2 linked regions of the Myxococcus guangdongensis genome follow. The protein of the gene in region 1 binds, or shares a complex with, the protein of each later gene. Links are inferred from orthologs where the notes say so. Each region holds a gene or a part of one and is shown on either strand. Other genes may lie near its edges.

The links.
Region 2: the proteins of lpdA (region 1) and LXT21_RS18475 are in contact, whole or in part, in a crystal structure (PDB 1EBD), measured with the Geobacillus stearothermophilus proteins. The link is inferred for Myxococcus guangdongensis from one-to-one orthologs. Residues at the interface, in WP_049624544.1 of Geobacillus stearothermophilus: Pro340, Ser341, Asp344, Tyr345, Arg403, Asp406, Val408, Glu431, Ala432, Gly433, Asp438; in WP_033016211.1 of Geobacillus stearothermophilus: Ile130, Ala131, Met132, Pro133, Arg136, Arg140, Glu141, Asn155, Arg157.

The regions. Positions count from the first base shown.
Region 1 is NZ_JAJVKW010000004.1:141,625-152,172, forward strand. What follows is about bases 2,407-5,236. They hold lpdA (dihydrolipoyl dehydrogenase), read left to right. Parts: upstream 2,407-3,037; coding sequence 3,038-4,435; downstream 4,436-5,236. Other genes in these bases: LXT21_RS13895 (hypothetical protein), read right to left, coding at 2,407-2,956; lipA (lipoyl synthase), read left to right, coding at 4,743-5,236. Also shown: hisN (histidinol-phosphatase), read left to right, coding at 1-453; bifunctional phosphoribosyl-AMP cyclohydrolase/phosphoribosyl-ATP diphosphatase HisIE, read left to right, coding at 453-1,079; LXT21_RS13890 (hypothetical protein), read left to right, coding at 1,353-1,805; more of LXT21_RS13895, read right to left, coding at 1,823-2,406; more of lipA, read left to right, coding at 5,237-5,672; LXT21_RS13910 (dihydrolipoamide acetyltransferase family protein), read left to right, coding at 5,727-6,974; LXT21_RS13915 (ClpX C4-type zinc finger protein), read left to right, coding at 8,265-9,260; lipoyl(octanoyl) transferase LipB, read left to right, coding at 9,257-10,345; LXT21_RS13925 (MBL fold metallo-hydrolase), read right to left, coding at 10,347-10,548. UniProt on the Escherichia coli protein: Lipoamide dehydrogenase is a component of the glycine cleavage system as well as of the alpha-ketoacid dehydrogenase complexes.
Region 2 is NZ_JAJVKW010000005.1:464,634-475,345, forward strand. What follows is about bases 4,861-7,854. They hold LXT21_RS18475 (pyruvate dehydrogenase complex dihydrolipoamide acetyltransferase), read left to right. Parts: upstream 4,861-5,544; coding sequence 5,545-7,164; downstream 7,165-7,854. Other genes in these bases: LXT21_RS18480 (hypothetical protein), read right to left, coding at 7,234-7,479; LXT21_RS18485 (DUF2795 domain-containing protein), read left to right, coding at 7,658-7,854. Also shown: LXT21_RS18450 (MFS transporter), read left to right, coding at 1-804; LXT21_RS18455 (hypothetical protein), read left to right, coding at 877-2,442; LXT21_RS18460 (HAD family hydrolase), read left to right, coding at 2,498-3,244; pdhA (pyruvate dehydrogenase (acetyl-transferring) E1 component subunit alpha), read left to right, coding at 3,379-4,503; more of LXT21_RS18485, read left to right, coding at 7,855-7,960; LXT21_RS18490 (sensor histidine kinase), read left to right, coding at 8,199-9,356; LXT21_RS18495 (hypothetical protein), read right to left, coding at 9,328-9,924; LXT21_RS18500 (response regulator), read left to right, coding at 9,983-10,712.

The sequences.
Region 1 (10,548 bases):
CGCATCCTCGTCGGCGCCGCGTACTTCCCCGCGGTGAGCGAGCTGCTCGTCGCCGCCCCCGGAGAAGGCTGCTTCTGGAACGGCCAGCGCGCCCGCGTCTCCGGACAATCCGACCTCTCCCGCGCCGTGGTCCTCTCCACCGACGAGCGCTTCGCCCAGTTCCCCGAACGAGGCGAGGCCTGGCGCCGCTTCACGCGTGACACCGCCGTGTCTCGCACCTGGGGCGACTGTTACGGCTACCTGCTCGTCGCCACGGGACGCGCCGAGGTGATGGTGGACGAGCTGCTCTCCCCCTGGGACGCGGCCGCGCTCCAACCCATCATCGAGGAGTCCGGCGGCGTCTTCACCGATTGGACCGGCCAGCGAACCGCCTTCGGCGGCAACGGCATCGCCACCAACAGCGCGCTGGCCCGCCTCACCCGTGAGCGCCTCGGCGCGACGAGGACCACCTGATGCTGGACCTGGACGCACTCGACTTCACCAAGGGCAACGGGCTCGTCACGGTGGTGACCCAGGACGCGGCCACGGGCGACGTGTTGATGGTCGCGCACGCGGACCGCGAGGCCCTGGCGCTCACGCTCTCCACCGGAGAGATGCACTACCGCTCCCGCTCACGAGGCCTCTGGCACAAGGGCGCCACCAGCGGGAACACCCAACGCGTCGTCTCCCTGAGCGCGGACTGCGACAGGGACGCGGTGCTCGCCCGCGTCCACAAGGCCGGCCCCGCCTGTCACACCGGTGAAGAGACCTGCTTCGGCGCTGGCCGCTGGGATGCGCTCGCCGCGCTCGACGCCACGCTCACCGAGCGCGCCTCCCACGCGCCCGCGCACGACGAGAAGCCCGGCTACACGCGACGCCTGCTCGGTGACAGGAACCTGCGCCTGAAGAAGCTGGGCGAAGAGGCCGCGGAGCTGGTGACGGCCTGCGCGGACGCTGACTCGAGCCGCGCGGTGGAGGAGGCCGCCGACCTGCTCTACCACCTGCTCGTCGCCATCAAGCCCCTGGGCCTCTCGCTCGAGGACGTGAAGGCCGTGCTCGCGCGTCGCGCGACGCCTCCCGTTTCAAGCAACACGAGATGAAGCCATCGCACTTCACGTGAAATCCACGCGGGGCTGTCCGGACATTCCACGTATCAGTCCCCGAATTCCGGACGTGTCAGCGTCGACCCAGCGGGATTTGTCCGTCACGGCTGCATCCTCACAGCAGCACTGCGACGAGGAGGTGATCGCACTGAGCAGTGACTCTCTTCAATGAAAGGAGTGTTCCTGCTACACATCCAGACGCGCGGCGCAGTGGAGAACGCCGGCCGGGCGCTTCTTGGAATCGAAACCGTCCGCCTCACCGGAGGCATCGTGAACGGCCCCACCACGTACAAGGCAGAGCTCATCGACCGAGTCATCTTCTCCCGCTGGCAGAATCCTCCGACCAAGGAGGATGTCGCGGCGATCCTGGCTCAGATGGAAGAGGCGGCGACGAGCCTCAACACGCGCCTCATCTACATCGGCTCCGTGAGCCCGAAGTCCAAGGTGCCCGACGCGAACGAGCGCACCATCCTCAACAACTTCCTGGTGGACGCGCGCAAGAAGTGTGTCGAGCAGGCGTGGCTCATCTACGAGGGCACGGACCTGCAGCACAACCTCCAGCGCGTCATCATCTCCGGCGTGCTCATCCTCACCCGCACCTTCGACAACTTCCTGTCGGTGGCGAAGTCGGGCGAGTCCATCGTCAAGGACGTGAGCACCGTCCTGAAGAAGGACGCGGCGCCCATCTTCCAGCTGGCCAAGGAGCGCGGCCTCGTCGCCTGAGGCCGCCCCGGCGCCGCTCACCGGGCGCCGAGTATCTCCATCTCCGCGAGCTGGCCGTCCGCGCTCTCCGGGAACACGCTGACCGCGTCCACGTCCACCAGCGGCACGGTCAGCACGCAGCGCTCCCACGCGCCCGTGCCCTGGTAGCGGCACACCGTGGGATTCACGAACGAGAAGCCTCCCTCCGGGTCCGCGAGCCCCACGCCCTTCGGGGTGCGCACGATGGCGCGCAGCGAGCCTGCGCCCTTCGCCCGGACGCTCACGCCCACCAGGTGCTTGAGCGTGGGCGCGTAGCCCGCGCGCAGCGCCCCATCCGCCGTCCAGCGCGAGGTCCTGGCCGCGTTGCTCACCGCGACGCGCGTGTTCTCGTCGCCGTCGAAGGCCTGGAAGCCCGGCTGCGCTCCGGTGACCTGGTCGGGCTTCACCGGCGCGGTCTCCACGCGCGGCCCGCTGGCGAGCGTCCGCAGCGTGGGCACCTTGTCCCCCTGCTGGAGCGCCGCCGCGCGCAGCACGGACACAGGAAGGTGCCCGGCGCCCTGGCAGCGGGGCGCCAGGCCCTCCAGGAGCGGAAGCACGGTCGCGGGCAGGGCGACGTCCGCCTGGGCGGCCGGGGCCAGCCCCAACCGGACGATGGTGTCACAGGCCCCCGCCGTGCCCGGCCCGGCGTGCTCCAGGTTCCACTGGAGCTCGGGGACCTCCGGCGCGCGGCCCACCGTGGCGTCCAGCAGGGCCTGACCCACGCGCTGCGCGCAGGGATTCACCCGGCCGGGGCACTGCTCGCACAGCGTGGCCAGGAGGCCCCGCAGCGGAGTGTCCACTCCCTGGCTGAACGGGGCCCGGGCGTTGAGGGCCGGGCCCAGCTCACAGGCGCGCGCGGTGGGCTCGGCGCAGGCCTTCAGTCGCGCTCGGGCGTCGTCCAGGACGCTGGGGACCTCGGGGGCGCGCAGGGCTGCGTCCAGGGCCCGCTCCAGGGCGAGACAGTCGGGTGACGGGAGCATCACGGGGGCAGCCGGGGAGGCGGCGGCCCGGGCGGGGGGACGCTCGGGCGGGGCAGCGCTCGTCACATCCGGGTGCGTCACGCACCACAGACGGCCGAAGGCGATGAGCCCCACGAGCATCAGCAGGAGGGTCCTGAGCGGGAAACGGCGCACGAGCAATCTCCTTGATTCCAACCGGGAGCGGGGGTTATCAGCCCCACCGGGTTCCATCCGCAAATAATGACGGAGGCATGCGTGGCTGAGACGTTCGACGTGGTGATCATCGGTTCGGGCCCTGGCGGCTACGTGGGCGCCATCCGCGCGGGGCAACTCGGGCTGAAGACGGCCATCATCGAGAAGGACAAGCGTCTGGGTGGCACGTGCCTCCACCGCGGGTGCATCCCCACCAAGTCCCTGCTGTGGACGGCGGAGCTGTTCCACCACGTCAAGGAGGCCGGGGACTTCGGCATCGACCTGTCGAGCCCGACGGTCAACTGGCCGAACGCGATGAAGCACAAGGACAAGGTCGTCACCAAGGGTGCCAACGGCATCGACTTCTTGATGAAGAAGAACAAGGTGACGGTCATCAAGGGCCACGGCCGCATCGCGGGCAAGGGCAAGGTGGAGGTCACCGCCGCCGACGGCACCAAGCAGGTGCTGGACGCCAAGAACATCATCATCGCGACGGGCTCGGTCCCCAAGTCCCTGCCGAACGTGCCGGTGGACCACAAGCGCGTGCTCAACAGCGACTCCATCCTGCAGATCGAGCGCATCCCCAAGAGCATCATCGTCCTGGGCGCGGGCGCGGTCGGCTGTGAGTTCGCGTCCATCTTCAACCACGTGGGCAGCAAGACGGCCATCGTGGAGTACCTGCCGGCGCTCCTGCCCATCGAGGACGCGGACATCTCCAAGGAGCTGGAGAAGATCTTCCGTCGCCGCGGCATCGACGTGCACACGGGCTCCGCGGTGGAGAAGGTGGAGCACACGGCGGACGGCGTGCGCGTCACGATGAAGGTCGGCAACGAGACCAAGACGCTGGAGGCGGAGATCCTCCTGTCGGCCGTGGGCCGCTCGCCGGTGACGGACGACGTGGGCCTGGACAAGACGTCCATCAAGACCGACCGCGGCTACATCAAGGTCGACTCGATGCTGCGCACCAGCGAGCCCAACGTCTACGCGGTGGGCGACGTCATCCCCACCCCGATGCTGGCCCACATGGCCAGCTCCGAGTGCGTGCTCGCCGTGGAGCACATCGCGGGGAAGAACCCGCAGCCTATCAACTACGACCTCACCCCGTCCGCCACGTACTGCTACCCCGAGGTCGCCTCGGTGGGCCTGACGGAGAAGAAGGCCAAGGAGCGCGGCTACGACGTCAAGATCGGCAACGCCCCGTTCGGCGCGGTGACGAAGTCCGCCATCACCAACGAGTCCACGGGCCTCATCAAGATCGTCTCCGACAAGAAGTACGACGAGGTGCTGGGCATCCACATCATCGGCCCGCACGCCACGGAGCTGCTCGCCGAGGCCTGCGTCGCGCTGAAGCTGGAGATCACCACCGAGGAGCTGGCGGGCACCATCCACGCCCACCCGACGCTCTCGGAGATCGTCCACGAGGGCGCCGAGGCCACGCTGGGTCACCCGCGCCACTTCTAGTCGGCGAGGGTAGAGGACGGGCGCCCCCATGGGTGCTCGCCAGGGCCGTCCCCGGAGCGAGCGCTTCGAGGGCGGCCTCGTGCTTTCCGGGGGCCAGGCACGACTCGCCAGGAGGGCCGGCAACAGGGCTGTCGGGCCGCTGGAGGGTTGGCGCGGGGGCCAGGGCGCTCTCACGGGGGCTGCCCGGCCGGGACGCGGGCATTAGTAGGGAGACGACGTGCGCGAAGGCCCTGCGGGTGCTAACGCCTCGCGTTAGAGGCTTCCCGCTTGAACGTCTTCCGCCCAAACCATAGAAGGCCCGCGACCCATGGCGACTCCTGACCGGTTCCCTCTCCCCCAGGTGACAGAGACGACCCGCAAGCCGGACTGGCTGAAGGTGCGCCTGCCTCACGGCGAAGGGTACGAGCGGGTGAAGGCCATCGTGAAGCGCACGAAGCTGGCCACCGTGTGCGAAGAGGCCCGCTGCCCGAACATCGCCGAGTGCTGGGGTGGCGGCACGGCCACGGTGATGTTGATGGGCGAGGTCTGCACGCGCGCGTGCCGCTTCTGCCACGTGAAGGTGGGCGCTCCGCCGCCGTTGGATCCGATGGAGCCCATCCACCTGGCCCAGGCCGTCAAGGAGATGGACCTGGAGTACATCGTCGTCACGTCGGTGAACCGGGATGACCGGCCCGACGGTGGCGCCAGCCACTTCGCCTCCGCGATTCGCGAGCTGCGCCGCGAGAGCCCGCGCACCATCGTCGAGGTGCTCATCCCCGACTTCAAGGGCGTGGAGAAGGACCTGGCCACGGTGGCCGAGGCCCGGCCGCACGTCGTCGCGCACAACGTGGAGACGGTGGAGCGCCTGACGCCGACGGTGAGAGACCGCCGCGCGAAGTACGCCCAGTCGCTGCGCGTGCTCGAGTACCTGAAGCACCGCCCCGAGGGCATCTACACCAAGACGTCCGTCATGGTGGGCCTGGGCGAGACGGACGCCGAGCTGGAGCAGACCTTCAAGGATTTGCGCGGCGTGGGCGTGGACGTGCTCACGCTGGGACAGTACCTGCAGCCCTCGCAGTACCACCTGCGCGTGGAGCGCTTCGTCACTCCGGCGCAGTTCGAGTCGTACAAGAAGCTGGCCGAGTCCTACGGTTTCCTCTACGTGGCCTCGGGTCCGCTGGTTCGTTCCAGCTATCGCGCCGCCGAGTTCTTCATGAAGGGCCTGATGGAGCGCGAGCGCCTGGAGCGGCTCGGCTGAGCGGGCCCGAATCGAGCCTTGACGCAACCCCCGTTCCTCTCGGAAAGACACCCCATGGCAACCTTCGAATTCAAGCTCCCCGACCTCGGTGAAGGCGTGATGGAGGGCGAGCTGGTCAAGTGGCACGTCAAGGCCGGCGACGTCGTCAAGGAAGACCAGGTGCTCGCCGAGGTGATGACGGACAAGGCCACCGTCACCGTCCCCAGCCCGAAGGCCGGTCGCGTCATCCAGACGCACGGCAAGGAAGGCGACATCGCGAAGGTGCACCACCCGCTGGTGACGATGGAGATCGAAGGCGCCGCGCCGGCCCAGGCCGCGGGCCACGGGGCTCCCGCTCCGGCCGCGCAGACGGCGGCTCCCGCGCAGGCGGCGGCGGCTGCGCCCGCGCAGGCGACGAAGGTGCTGGCGACGCCGGTGACGCGTCGGATGGCGCGTGAGCACGGGCTGGATTTGACGACCATCTCCGGCAGCGGTCCGCAGGGGCGGGTGACGAAGGCGGACGTGGTGGCGGCGCTGGAGGGCGGCGGCGAGCAGAAGAACGTGGTGGCGCCGGCCCAGGCGCGTCCCGCGGCGCCCTCCGTGTCGACGGGACGGTCGGACGAGCGCGTGCCGCTGCGGGGCCTGCGCAAGAAGATCGCCGAGAAGATGGTGCGCTCGAAGTTCACGATGCCGCACTTCGCCTTCGTGGAGGAAGTGGACGCGACGGAGCTGGTGGCGCTGCGTGCCCGGCTCAACGCGCAGCTGGCGGCGGTGGGCGACAACACGAAGATCAACTACCTGCCCTTCATCATCAAGGCGACCATCGCCGCGCTGAAGCGCTTCCCGCACCTGAACGCCAACTTCGACGAGGCGGCGCAGGAGCTGGTGGTGCGCGGCGAATACAACATCGGCATGGCGGTGGCGACGCCGGACGGCCTGACGGTGGCGGTGGTGAAGGACGCGGACCGGCTGACGCTGGCCGAGCTGGCGCGTGAGACGTCGCGCCTGGGTGTGGCGGCGCGCGAGCGCAAGCTGAAGATGGAGGAGCTGACGGGCGGCACCTTCACCATCACCTCGCTGGGGCAGACGGGCGGCCTGTTCGCCACGCCCATCATCAACCACCCCGAGGTGGGCATCATGGGCGTGCACAAGCTCAAGAAGCGCCCGGCGGTGGTGAAGGACCAGGTCGTCGTGCGCGACATGATGAACCTGTCGCTGTCGTGCGACCACCGCGTCATCGACGGCTCGGTGGCCGCGGAGTTCGTGTACGAAGTCATCAAGTACCTCGAGAAGCCGGACATGCTGTTCCTGGCGATGTCCTGAGGTTCCTGGAGGCGGGCCCGGTGAGCGGAGGCTCCCGGGCGCCTTGTCCACGGTAGGGCGTCCCGTGGGGTTGCCAGGGGACGGACCGCCCGCTCGACGGTGGTGTCCGTCGAGCGTTCGAGGTCGGGCGGTGGTCCTCCAAGCCGGTTAGGCTCTGTCGGTATGGCCGAGAACCCTCGCGAGCTGATCCGCGCCGCACAGTCCGCCGAGCTGAGCGGTGACGCGCCTCGTGCGGTGGAGCTGTTGTTCCAGGCCGCGACGCTCCTCCAGCGCGCGGGGAACGCACCTCGGGCGCTCCAGTTGCTGCGCCATGCGCGCCGACTGGATGAGTCCCGCACGGATGTCGCCGACGCGATGGCGCGGATCGAGCAGATGTCGGCGCAGGAGTCGTCGGCCTCTGCCATGGATGTTCAGTCATCGACCTCGTCGATGGGGCGCGATGAGGGAGTCTCGTCGTCGGAGCTGGCGCTGAGGCAGCGCCTCATCGAGGCCGCGCTGCGTGAGCAGGAGGAGCCTCGGCTCGCGGAAGCACAGGTCGAAGCCCCCGCGTGGGTGTTGGACACGGAGGTGAGCGAAGACCTTCAGCGCCTGGAGGCCCAGCTCTCTCGCGGGAGTGACTCGTCCGGGGCCGTGTGGCCTCGAGCGGATGACGACGACAGCGGAGGGGCCGCTCCTGAGCGGGCCGGACCGTCGTCGCGGGCGCGGAGCAAGGGCGCGGACGGCAGCGCGAGCGCTGCTGGGCCCTCGCGCGCGAGCGTCGGAGCGTGGCCTGACACCCGACCCGATGATGAGGGGCGCGGAGCTTCTCCAGGGCGGAGTGGAGCGTCGTCGCGGGACGGGAGCATGGACGACGACAGCGTGCGTCCTGGCGCGACGCGTGCCCAGGCCTCGAGTGTGTCGCCAGGGGACGAAGGGGGCGGGGCCCGAGCGTCGTCGCGGGACTGGATCATTGACGTGGACGACCTCGTGAGCGCCGATTCGACGTCTGGCGAGGGTTGGAGCGTGACGGCTGGCGTCTCGCCAGACTCCCGATTCATGGCGCGGAGCGCAGGTTCGCGAAGCCGTGCTCGGAGCGCTGGTGAGCGATTCATGGGTCGCCCTGGCGCTGACGATGCGTCCTGGAGTCCAGGGCTGCTCGATGAGTGGGAGGATCCGGTGACAGGCGAGTCCGGATCCATGGGCGCGTCGGGGGCGGCGGAGCCTGGACGCGCATCCGGGGAAGAGGATGAGACCTGGCTCCTCGGGGACGTGGGCGAGTCCGTGACCGCCGAGGCGAGCCAGCTTCGCCCCATGGGTGCAACGGACTCGGGTTTGTTCGGAGCGCCGCAGCGAGCGTTGTCAGACGAAATCGAGGGAGGCGACGACACGCAGCCCGAGCGTCGACGCAAGCCGCGCATCATCGAGCGTGGGCCCACTCGCGCGGACGTGACGCTGGATGCGTGGTGCTCGTTCTGCTGCCGACCCCGCGCGGAGATTGGCGAACTCGTCGCGGGACCGGCGGGCGCGTTCATCTGCAAGTCGTGCCTCACGGCCTCCGCATCCCTGCTGGGTGACTCCGTGCGCCCGATGCGTCCTCGGGTCGAGACATCGACTCCGACTCCGAATGCGCCGGACTTCATCGGCCAACCGGAGTCGCGAAGCGCGCTCGTCGATGCACTCCGCACGGGCGTCCGCTGCGTGCTGCTCATCGGCGCGGAGGGCTGTGGGAAGAGCACCTTGCTCCGGATGCTCCAGCGAGAAGGGCAGGGCGTGCTCACCACCGTCGACGCGCTCGCGGAGGCTCCGTCTTCCACGCCACTGTTCATCGAGGATGTGGCCTCACTGAGCCCCGAACATGAGCGCACCCTCGGCGTCTTCCTGGCCCGCGCCGCGAGGCCCACGGTGGTGCTCTGCGCGCGGGGCAAGGCACCGACGTCGAGCAAGCTCACCCTTCGTGCAGAGGGCGTCCGCCTCGACATCCCCACCACGGACTCACTGTCTCGCGCCGTGGGGGGCGCCCTCCCGATGAACATCCTGGAGCACGTCCAGCGCCTCGTGGGCCTGCGTCAGCCCACGCTCGCGGAATACAGGGACATGGCGCGGGCCCACCTCGCCTCGCGCGAGCACGGGACGACGTTGTCCGAGAAGGCCCTCTTGGTGCTCGTGGCGGAAGCCGCGCGCTCCCCTCGCGCGGGCCATGAGCTCCAGGCGCTCCTCCAGCGCATCCCCCCAGGCACCTGGGACCTCGACAAAGTCACGAAGCCGGCGCCTGCTCGCAAGGGGCGGCGCAAGAAGGGAACGTCGTGAACACCATCACCGTCTACCGGCTCGGCCGGGTGGAGTACGAGGACGGCCTCGAGCTCATGCGCCTCTTCGGCGACGCGCGTCGCGAGGGGCTCTGCTCCGATGCCCTGCTCCTCCTGGAGCACCCGCCCGTGCTGACCCTCGGCCGAGGCGCGAAGCGCGAGAACATCACCGCCTCCGACGCGAGCCTCTCCGCCGAGGGCGTGCAGGTCTTCGAGACCAACCGCGGCGGCGACGTCACCTACCACGGCCCGGGACAAATCGTCGGCTACCCCATCTTCCTGCTCCCCGAGTCGCGCCATGACGTGCGTCGCTACGTGCGCGACGTGGAGCGCTCCATCATGCAGGTGCTGTCCGAGTGGGGCATCACCGCCGGCCCCATCCCCAAGTGGCCGGGCGTGTGGATTGGCGAAGAAGGCGCTCCGGACGCGCGGAAGATCGCCGCCATCGGCGTCCACATCTCCCGCTGGCTCACCACGCACGGGTTCGCGCTCAACGTGAACACCAAGATGGAGCACTTCCGCTTCATCGTCCCGTGCGGCATCCGCGAGGCCGGCGTCACGTCCATGCAGCGCGAGCGCGGCAACGCCATCCCCGTGCCCGACGTGGAGGAGGCCCTCGCTCGCAGCTTCTGCGCCGTGTTCGACAGCGAGCGCGTGGATGCGCCGCCGCCCATGTCCACCGTCAGCGTCGCCGTGGTTCGCGGCCACGGCCCGGAGGCCCGCGTCCTGCTCGTGCGCCGTCGCCCCGAGCGCGGAGGCTTCTGGCAGGTCCTCACGGGTCGGGTGGAGTCCGGCGAGTCTCCCGCCCAGGCCGCCGCTCGCGAACTGGAGGAGGAGACCGGACTGCGCCTCACGCCCGAGGACCTCGGCTACCAGCACGCCTTCGCCATCGGCGAGACGCTGCCCCCCGTGCTCGCGCGTGAGAACGGCTTCGCCGTCCAGGCCCCTCCGGACGCGGAGGTCCGCCTGGGCCCGGAGCACGACACCTTCGAGTGGGTGGATGTCCCCACCGCCCTGGAGCGCCTGCCCTTCGTGGGGCTGCGCGAGACGGTGAAGCGCGCGGTGGCACGCCAGCGCGGCGCCTGAGCTACAGCGTGAGGACCATCGCCTCCTTGGCGGCGATGGCCTCCGGGCGGTGCTTGCGCACCTGCCGCAGCAGCTTGTCCATGGCCACGTCGTCGCGGGACGGGTCGTGGTGGAAGAGCACCAGCGTCTTGACCTCGGCCGCGTCCGCGGCGGCCACGGCGGCCTGCCACGTCGAGTGCCCCCAGCCCGTGCGCGCCGGCCCA
Region 2 (10,712 bases), on another replicon or contig:
CTCGCGGCCTTCGTGGTGCTGGACTTCTTCGTCATCCGCGACACGCCCAGCCACACGGGTCACCCGGACTTCGACACCGCGGACGCGTCCAGCGGCGAGGTGGCGTCCAGCAGCGTGTGGGAAGTCTTCAAGAAGATGATCAGCAACCGCACCATCATCATCATCCTGATGGTGGAGTTCTGCAGCGGCTTCATGCGCAACGCCATCATGCAGTGGTACCCCAAGTTCGCGAAGGCGACGGGCCTGTCGGAGTCGTTCGTCGCGGCCAACTGGGGCATGCTGCTGTGTGTCGCGGGCATCACCGGCGGCATGTTCGCGGGCGTCATCAGCGACCGCGTGTTCGACTCGCGGCGCGGGCCCGTGTCGACGGTGCTCTATGCGGGCATGAGCGTGGGCGCGGTGGCCACGCTGTTCCTGCTCAACAGCCCGGCGCTCGGCTGGACGGTCATCTTCATGTCCCTGTGTGTCATCGGCGTGCACGGCATGCTGTCGGGCACGGCGAGCATGGACTTCGGCGGCAAGAAGAACGCGGGCCTCGCGGTGGGCATCATCGACGGCGCCGTCTATGCGGGCACCGCCCTCCAGGCCATCCTGCTGGGTCGCATCCTCCCGGCGGGAGAGGTGGCCAAGGACCCCAACAACTGGGGCAACTGGCCGCTGGCCATGCTGCCCCTGTCCTTCGCGGGCCTGCTGCTGGCCACGCGGGTGTGGAACGCCCGCCCCCAGGCCAAGGCGGCCCCCGTCGGGGGGGCCTCGGCGGTCACCCAACCCGTTGCAACCCAGAAGACCGGTACGGGAGGCTGAGGCCCCTGTGGACCGCAGGACGTCACGGGGGCGTCACTCCCCCGTGACAGGGTTGTGACGTACAGTGTGGACGTGTCCCAGGTTACCGCCCCACTGCCGCTGCAGAGCCGCTTCGAGGTTCACGACCGGAAGCAGTTCGAGATCAAGCTCGAGTACCAGCCCTCGGGGGTGGACGAGACGCGCTACCTGGTGGAAGCGCATCTGTTCCTCCCGGGGAGCCTGAACATCGACGCGGAGACGTACCCCCGCGCGGACTTCTACGCGGACATCCACAACTACGTGCGCTTCAAGACGCCGGTGATGGCGGTGCAGGAGGTGCTCACGTCGGATGCCTCGCCGCTGGTGCGGCTGGAGGCGTGGCTGCGCACGGGGCTGGGCTCGGAGAAGGACATCGTCTACCAGGCGAAGCTCCTGTCGTGCGTGCTGCGCGGGGCGCTCAGGCGCTTCGCCACGGGCGTGGAGACGCGCTGCGAGGGGCCGGTGGCGCTGCCCACGGAGGCGTGCGCGACGCTGGAGTCGGACGTGGTGGCGATGCAGGCGGGCGTGACGCAGGTGCTCGCGCGCTTCCGGCAGTGGCTGCGCTCGGTGGGGGAGCTGCGGCTGCAGGAGCGCTCGCGCGCGTCGCTGCGGCTGGTGGACGAGTACGTGAGCCTGCTGGTGGAGAACGGCTTCCGGCGCGCGGTGGCGGACATGAAGGCGCTGCCGCGAGGGGAGCCGTGGCTGCAGCTTCGCAAGGGGCTGATGGAGGCGGTGCTGCGCGAGGAGTCCTACCGCAAGGAGCACCGGCTTCGCAGCGTGCTGAGCCCCACGGGGGACAACGAGGAGTACCTCCAGCGGCTGGGCATGCTGAAGAAGTTCTGCATGAACGTGCTCTTCCTGTCCTCGCGCCGCCGGCAGAAGCGCCAGGGCTGGGAGGAGGTGCTCTTCGCGCTGGCGGCGGGCATCGCCATGGCCTTCGCCACGGCGGTGGCGCTGTGGGCGCAGATCCGCTTCACGCAGGTGAGCCTCAACTTCTTCCTCATCGCCGTGGTCGGCTACATGATGAAGGACCGCATCAAGGAGGGCCTGCGCCGGGTGCTCAGCCGGGTGGCGGCCACGCACCTGTCGGACCGCACCGCGGACCTGGTGGACCCGGTGACGGGGCGGACCATCGGCACGTGCGAGGAGCGCGTGGACTACGCGCCCAAGGTGCCCGACTCCGTGGCCTCGCTGCGCCACCAGGACGACTTCCTCACCGTGTCCCAGGGCGAGCTGACGGAGATGGTCATCCGCTACCAGAAGCACATCATCCTGGACGCCCGGCTCCTGCCGCGCACGGAGCGGGGCCTGTCGGGCGTGACGGACATCCTGCGCTTCAACGTGGAGCGCTTCCTGCGCGACATGGACGAGCCGGAGCTGGCGCTCGAGTACGTGGACCTGGCGGATCTGTCCGTGGGTCACATCCGGGGCGCCAAGCGTTATCCGGTGGACGTCGTGCTGCGCTTCACCGTCGAGGAGGAGGAGACGGACCGGCGCCAGGAGAGCACGCAGCTGGTGCGGCTGGTGCTGGACCGCAACGGCATCCAGCGCATGTTGCGCTTCGCGGACACGGCGGCCGGGGCGCCCCCTGGCCCCATGCCCTGGCAGTCGGCCGCCTGACCCGGGCGGTTTCGGCGGCGCTTCCGGGCCCGCGCGGGTAATGTTCGCCGCGCTCATGGCCCACGAAGACTTCAAGAAGCGCATCCGCGACGACTGGCGCGACAGCCTCCACGCCATCCTGGCCAAGGCCCGCTCGCTCGGCGAGCAGGCGGTGCTCGCGTTCGACCTGGACTCCACCCTGCTCGACAACCGGGAGCGCCAGGCGCGCATCCTCCGGGAATACGGCGCGGCGCACTCGGTGGAGCCGCTCTCCACGTGCGCGGCCCACCACTGGAACTCCGGCTGGGACATGCGCGAGGCGATGCGCGCGTGCGGCCTGGAGGCGTCCCTGGTGGAGCGGCACTTCGAGCCCGCGCGCCAGTACTGGGGCGAGCGCTTCTTCACCAGCGAGTACTGCGCGGTGGACGAGGCCATCGAGGGCGCGGCGGCCTTCACGCACGCGGTGGTGGGCACGGGCGCGCGTCTCGTCTACGTCACGGGCCGTCACGAGGGCATGCGCGAGGGCTCCGTCGCCTGCATGCGCCGCCTCGGCATGGCCATCCCGGACGGGGAGCGGGTGATGCTCGTGATGAAGCCCGCGCCCTACGACGACGACGATGCGTTCAAGCGCGAGGCCCACGCGCAACTGGGCCGGCTGGGGACCGTGGTGGCCGCCTTCGACAACGAGCCCACCCACGCCAACGACTACCGGCGCCGCTTCCCCGACGCCACCGTGATTCATCTGGCCACGGATCATTCCGGCCGGCCCGTGACGCTGCTGGACGGCATCATCAGCGTGCCGCATTTCACGCGGGTTTCCTGACGCACCGCGCCTGAATTTTCGGGGGAAGGGCGCGGGGTTTGAAAGGCTTTGAAGTCCCAGGTCCGCGCGCTATGAGGCGCACGGCATTCGCCGTCCCCGGGTGAGGAGGGGCGGCCTGCATGGAGGCACCCGCGGTGGCCAGCCCGTACTCGAAAGAACAGCTGTTGACGATGTACCGGAAGATGTACCTCATCCGCCGTTTCGAGGAGCGCGCGGGCCAGCAGTACACGCTGGGGAAGATCGCCGGCTTCTGCCACCTGTACATCGGGCAGGAGGCGGTGGCGGTGGGGCCCGTGGAGGCCATCCGCCAGGACGACTACATGCTCAGCGCCTACCGCGACCACGGCCAGCCCCTGGCGCGCGGCAGCGACGCGGGCATGGTGATGGCGGAGCTGTTCGGCCGGGGCTCGGGCTACAGCAAGGGCAAGGGCGGCTCGATGCACATCTTCGACATCGAGCACCACTTCTACGGGGGCTACGGCATCGTCGGCGGGCAGATTCCGCTCGCGGCGGGCATGGCCTTCGCCAGCCGCTATCGCAATGAAGACCGCGTGACGGTCTGCTACTTCGGCGACGCGGCGGCCAACCAGGGCGCGCTCCATGAGACGTTCAACATGGCGTCCAAGTGGAAGCTGCCGGTCATCTACATCTGCGAGAACAACCGCTACGGCATGGGCACGGCCATCGCGCGCACGTCGGCGGTGCCGGAGATCTACAAGCGCGCCGCGGCGTACGACATGCGCGGTGAGCCGGTGGACGGCATGGACGTGCTGAAGATGTACGAGGCCGTGAAGGACGCGGCCGCGTGGTGCCGCGCGGGCAAGGGCCCGGTGCTGCTGGAGGCGAACACGTACCGCTTCCGGGGCCACTCGATGGCGGACCCGGCCAACTACCGCACCAAGCAGGAGGTGGAGGAGGAGCGCAAGAACGACCCCATCCCCAAGCTGCGCGACTACGCCCTCAAGAATGGCCTGGGGGCGGACGCCGACTTCGAGCGCATCGAGGAAGAGGTGAAGGCGCAGGTGGACGCCGCGGTGAAGTTCGCGGACGAGTCCCCGGAGCCGAGCCTGGAGGAGCTGTGGCGCGACACCATCGTCGAGCCGGGCGAGGAGGACGTGCGCCCGCGTGAGCGCGTGCTCGGCACGAAGGTGACGAACTGGCCGAAGTACCCGAGCGGCCAGGAGCTGAAGGTCACCTGGGACCTGGAGCCGCGCGCGCAGGCGGAAGCCGCGGACAAGAAGGCGGGCCTGAGCAACTAGCCCGGCCCGTCACACCCCAACCCTTTTTGATTTCGAGTCGGAGCCGACGATGCCCGAGTTGATGTACCGCGAGGCCCTGAACCAGGCGCTCGCCGAGGAGATGGAGCGCGACGCCAACGTCTTCCTGATTGGCGAGGAAGTGGGCCGCTACAACGGCGCCTTCAAGGTGTCGCAGGGGCTGCTGGACAAGTTCGGGAGCGCGCGCATCATCGACGCGCCCATCTCCGAGCTGGGCTTCGGCGGCATGAGCGTGGGCGCGGCCATGGTGGGCCTGCGTCCGGTGGTGGAGATGATGACCTGGAACTTCGCCATCCTGGCGATGGACCAGATCGTCAACAACGCGGCCAAGCTGCGCCACATGTCCGGCGGCCAGCTGCGCTGCCCCATCGTGTTCCGCGGCCCGGGCGGCGCCGGTGGCCGGCTGTCCAGCCAGCACAGCCAGGCGCTGGAGGCCAACTACGCGCACTTCCCCGGCCTGAAGGTGATTGCGCCGGCCACGCCCGCGGACGCCAAGGGCATGCTCAAGGCGGCCATCCGCGACGAGAACCCGGTCATCATGTTCGAGGGCGAGCGGCTCTACGCGCTCAAGGGCGAGGTGCCCGAGGGCGAGCACGTGGTGCCGCTGGGCAAGGCGGACGTGAAGCGGGAGGGCACGGACGTCACCATCATCACCTGGAGCCGCATGTATTACTTCTGCATGCAGGCGGCCGAGGAGTTGGCGAAGGAGGGCATCAACGCGGAGGTCCTGGACCTGCGCACGTTGAGGCCGCTGGATGAGGAGGCCATCCTCGCGAGCGTGCGCAAGACGAACCGCGCCGTCATCGTGGAGGAGGGCTGGGCGCTGGCGGGTGTGGGCGCCTCGGTGGTGGACATCATCCAGTCCAAGGCGTTCGACGACCTGGATGCGCCGGTGGAGCGCGTGACGGGGCTCGACGTGAACATGTCGTACGCGGCGAACCTGGAGAACGCGACGCAGCCGGACGCGCCCAAGATCATCGCGGCGGTGAAGAAGGTGCTGTACCGCGAGGGAGCCTGATCCGTATGGCCACGCCCATTCAGATGCCGAGCCTGTCCCCGACGATGACGGAGGGGAAGATCGTCAAGTGGCTGAAGAAGGTGGGGGACAAGGTCACCTCCGGTGAGGCCATCGCCGAACTGGAGACGGACAAGTCCAACCTGGAGATCGAAGCCTACGACGACGGCTACCTGCTGGAGATCGTCGTCGGCGAGAACCAGACGGCCCCCGTCGGCGCCCCCATCGCCTATGTCGGCGCAAAGGGGGAGAAGGTCGCTGCCGGTGGCGCGCCCGCGCCGAAGGCCGCTGCTCCCGCGCCCGCCGCTGCTCCCGCGCCGAAGGCCGCCGCGCCCGAGGCCCCCAAGCCCGCGGCTCCGGCCGCGTCCGGTGGTGGGGACCGCATCGCCATCCAGTTGCCGAGCCTGTCCCCGACGATGACGGAGGGGAAGATCGTCAAGTGGTTGAAGAAGGTGGGGGACAAGGTCTCCTCCGGCGAGGCCCTGGCCGAGCTGGAGACGGACAAGTCCAACCTGGAGATCGAGGCGTACGACGACGGGACGCTGGCGGAGATCGTCGTCGGTGAGAACCAGACGGCCCCGGTCGGCTCGCCCATCGCGTACCTCACGCCCAAGGGAGGCAAGGCGGCCGCCGCCGCGCCTGCTCCCGCGCCGAAGGCCGCCGCGCCCGAGGCCCCCAAGCCGGCTCCGGCCGCGCAGCCGGTCCAGGCCGCTGCTCCGCAGGCGCCTTCCGCGTCCGGGGGGCGCCGGGTCCGGGCCAGTCCGCTCGCCAAGAAGATCGCCCAGGTGCGCGGGCTGGACATCGCGCAGGTGCAGGGCTCGGGTCCCTCGGGTCGCGTGGTGAAGCGCGACATCGAGGAGGCGCTGGCGAAGGGTGGAGCGAAGGCCCCCGCGCAGGCGCCGTCCGCGCCGGCCGTGAGGAAGGGCCCCGCTGCGCCGACGGTGGCGCGCGCGGAGTCCCGCACCGAGCCTCTGTCCTCCATGCGCAAGGTCATCGCGCAGCGGATGACGGAGGTGAAGCCCGGCGTGCCGCACTTCTATCTCACCATCGAGGTGGAGATGGACGCCGCGGTGAAGGTGCGCGAGGAGGCGAAGGCGATGGACCTCAAGGTCTCCGTCAACGACCTCATCGTGAAGGCCGTGGCCATGGCCGTGCGCCGCTACCCGAAGGTCAACGTGTCGCTGCAGGGTGACCAGGTCATCCACCACGGTTCGGTGGACGTGGGCATCGCGGTGGCGCTGGAGCAGGGCCTCATCACCCCCATCGTCCGCGACGCGGACACCAAGGGGCTGCAGGCGCTGGCCACGGAGATTCGCGAGCTGGCGGAGCGCGCGCGCAAGCGGGCCCTCAAGCCCGAGGAGTACACGGGCGGCTCCATCACCGTGAGCAACCTGGGCATGTACGGCATCGACAACTTCGCCGCCATCATCAACCCGCCGCAGGCCTCCATCCTCGCGGTGGGCGCGGTGACGGACAAGGTCGTGGTGCGCGACGGGCAGATGGTCATCCGCAAGATGATGTCGGCCACGCTGTCGTGTGACCACCGCATCGTCGACGGTGCCATCGGCGCGGAGTTCCTCCGCGAGCTGCGCGGCCTGTTGGAGCACCCCACGCGGCTGCTCTTCTAGTCCGCTGGCAGGTGAGTGGCCCGCTTCCTCGCTCCGCCCCGGAGCGACTGGGAGCGGGCCCTCTCGTTTCTACTCACGGGTGGGTTCGCGCCCGCTCGCCTCTTCCTCCTCCAGCTTGCGTTGCGCCTCCGTCACCCGGGCCTGCTGCTCGCGCGGCGTGCCGGTGGGGAGCTCCTGCTCGTCTTCGTGCGAGCGTCCGCGGATGCCGGGCCAGGGCTCGGGGCGCGTGGCCTCCACGTGGTCGATGCGCTCCGCGTAATCCGCGTCACTGCCCGCCTTGCGCGGCTTGTCGTCGGGCTTGTCCTGGTGCGCCATGACGAAGTCCCTCCTGAGGGTGCGTGTGAAGTTGCGCGATTAACGGTGGGGCGCCCCTCGGAAGGTGGCCACCCGGGGCCCGCTGTGCGGCCCGCCCTCTCGGTTGCTGGGCGAGCACGAAAAAAAGGCCGGCAGCCGAATCGGTTCGCTGCTTAACTTCGTCCAAATGAACGACGACATGACACGCGAACGGCTTGTCCAGGGTGTGTCGGAGTTGGAGGAGCGGGTGGGCCCGCCGCTGCCTCTCGCGCAGTCGCTGCACCAGGCCCTGCTCGGCGCGGTGTTCCCCCTCACCGCGGAAGAGCTCACCTGGGTGGCTCGTGAGAACGAGGCCCCGCCCACGGTGCTCTCGCTGCTGGGTGCCCTCCCCAGGGGCCGCTTCGCCTCCGTGGACGCGGTGGCGGTGGCCCTGGAGCAGGACACCCGCGACGCGCTGGCGTCCCCGGACGCACCCACGCCCGTCCTCACCTCCACTCGCTGAAGCCTCCATCACCCCACGCCCTCCCGTTGCCGGCATGCCCGGTGAGCGGGCAGGGTGACGGGCACTCGTCTGGATTTTCCTGGGGGTCAAACCTGTCTGGCTGGTCTAGAGTTCGTGAGGCATTACGTCCCGGGGGGACGGTTCCGTCGGCACCCAGAAGAAAGGGAGTCGGAGGAGGCGCTATTCTAGGCGGCACCAGCCTGGCCTCTTTGAGGGATAGCCGGCCAGGAGGAGCGTCATGAACCCGTCTGAACTGCCCGCGGTGCTGTACGTCGACGATGACGCGCTGAACCTGCGGGTCTTCGACGCGAACTTCGGACAGCGCTTCCGCATCTTCCGCAGCGCGTCTCCCAGCGAGGCGCTGGCGTTGCTCGAGCAGCGCAAGGGGGAGATTGGCGTCATCCTCTCCGACCAGCGGATGCCGGGGATGACGGGCGTGGAGCTGCTGGAGCGCGCGCGTTCGATTGCGCCCGACGCCAAGCGCATGCTCGTCACGGCGTACGCGGACATGCAGGCGGTCATCGACGCGGTGAACCGCGGCCAGGTGACGCGCTACTTCGTCAAGCCGTGGGATCGCTCGGAGCTGCAGGCGGCGCTGGACGACGCGCTGAAGATTGCCCGGCTGGAGCTGCGCATCCGCGAGGTGGAAGGGCGGATGATGAAGTCGGAGCGTCTGGCCACGCTGGGGCAGGTGACGGCGGGAATCGCGCACGAGCTGATGGGCCCGGTGGGCTACCTGTCGCAGAACGTGTCCTCGCTGCAGCGGGATTTGACGAGCGTCATCCAGTACGTGTCCAAGCACCTGTCCGCGGACCCGAACCCGTCGGTGGCGGAGACGGTGGAGGACCTGCCCGCGCTCATCAAGGACCTGTCGGACGGCGCCGAGCACCTTCGCCAGGTGGCGTTGGGCTTGAGGGCCCAGGCGCGCGGCGAGGACATGGAGGCCACCGCGGACGTGGCCGAAGTGGTGTCCTTCGCGGTGAAGCTGGCGCGGGCGGAGGTGAGAGACCGCGCGCGGCTGACGAGCAACGGCGAGGCGGTGCGCGTCATCTTCGGGCCGGTGAAGCTGTGCCAGGTGCTGCTCAACCTCGTGGTGAACGCCGCGCAGGCGATGTCGGGCACGGGGCGCCAGGGACGCATCGAGGTCCGCTGGACGGTGCGGCCCGACGACGTGGTGCTGACGGTGGCGGACAACGGCTGCGGAATCCCCGTGGACCTGCAGGAGCGCGTGTTCCAGCCGCTGTTCACCACGAAGCCGGTGGGAATCGGCACGGGCCTGGGCCTGTCCATCTGCCGCGAGCTGGTGGCGCAGGCGGGTGGCAACCTGCGGCTGTCGTCCACGCCCGGTGAGGGCACGGACATCGAAATCACCCTCCGGCGAGCCCCGCCCCTCTGAGTCCGAAGGCGTTGCTGAGCATGCGCCACACGCGGTGGAGCGTCTCCCCCTCCGCGTGGCGCACCTGCTCCACCAGCACGGCGCGGCGGGCTTGCGCGCCCTGGGGGCCATACTCCACCACCAGCGCGTAGCCGGAGCCGGGGCGCTCGACGATGTGCACGGCGCGGACCTCGTCGAAGGGGATGAGCTCCGCGCGGGTGGCGCTGGGGGCCCAGGCCAGTCGCTCGACTCGCAGGGTCTCCGAGCGGAAGTGGAGCACGAAGCGGCGGCGGACGAGCCTCGACTCGAGCCGGAGGGCGGCTCCTATCAGGGCCGCGGCCACCAGGGCCAGGGCGGCGGAGGCGGCGGGGAGCGAGCCCTTCTCCTGTCCCACCAGGACGGCGGCGCCCAGGGCACAACCCACGGCGACACCGACACACAGGCCCGGCAGCATGCGCGCGTCCCACCGGGGAGGGCGGGATTCTCCCACCAGCCGGCCCCCGTCGTAACGCAGGCGCACGTCCCCCAACAGCGGGGGCACCCGATTCTCCTGTAACGCGTCCTCGAAGCTCGCCACGGCGGGAAGCATACCGGTCCTCGCATGCGAGCCTCGAAGTCCGCGTGAAGCTGTGCGAATCTCCAAAGCCATGGATCTCCCGTTCGAGACCGGTGAGGGCGACGGTGGGGAGGGGGGAACGCTCGCCTCGACGGTGTTGGTGGTGGACGACGAGCCGGTCGTGCTCGACATCTGCGCCCGCTTGTTGGAGCGCGAGTCGGACCTCGTGGTGCTGGTGGCGGCGAGCGCGGAGGAGGCGCTGCCGATACTGGGTGAGCAGCGCATCGACGTGCTGGTGACGGACAAGAACCTGCCCGGCATGGGCGGGGTGGAGCTCGTCGCGCAGGCGCGGACGCTGCAGCCCACGTTGGAGGCGCTGATGATTACGGCCTACGCGAGCAGCGAGTCCGTCATCGCGGCCTTCGCGGCGGGGGCGAGCGACTACATCCTCAAGCCCTTCGACGACCTGCGGGTGCTGCGCGCCAAGGTGCGCGCGGCGCTGGAGCGGCGCACGTCCGGGACACGCGTTCGCGAGCAGGCGCGGGAGGTGGCCCGCGAGGCCGCCGCGTTGTTGGCCGCGGGGCAGGACGCGCCGGAGCCCGCGCACGTGGCGCTGGAGGAGGAGCTCCGGGCCTACGAGGAGTCGTCACGTCAGGTCCAGGCGGGCCGCGTGGCGGTGGTGGGCAGCGTCGAGGCGTTGGAGTCGCTGCGCGAGTCCGGTTTCGAGGTGCGCGAGCTGCCGCCGTACGCGCCGGAGCTCGAGGAAGTGGACGTGGTGGTGGTGGAGACGGGAGATCCGCAGTGGCGCACGTTGGCGGAGC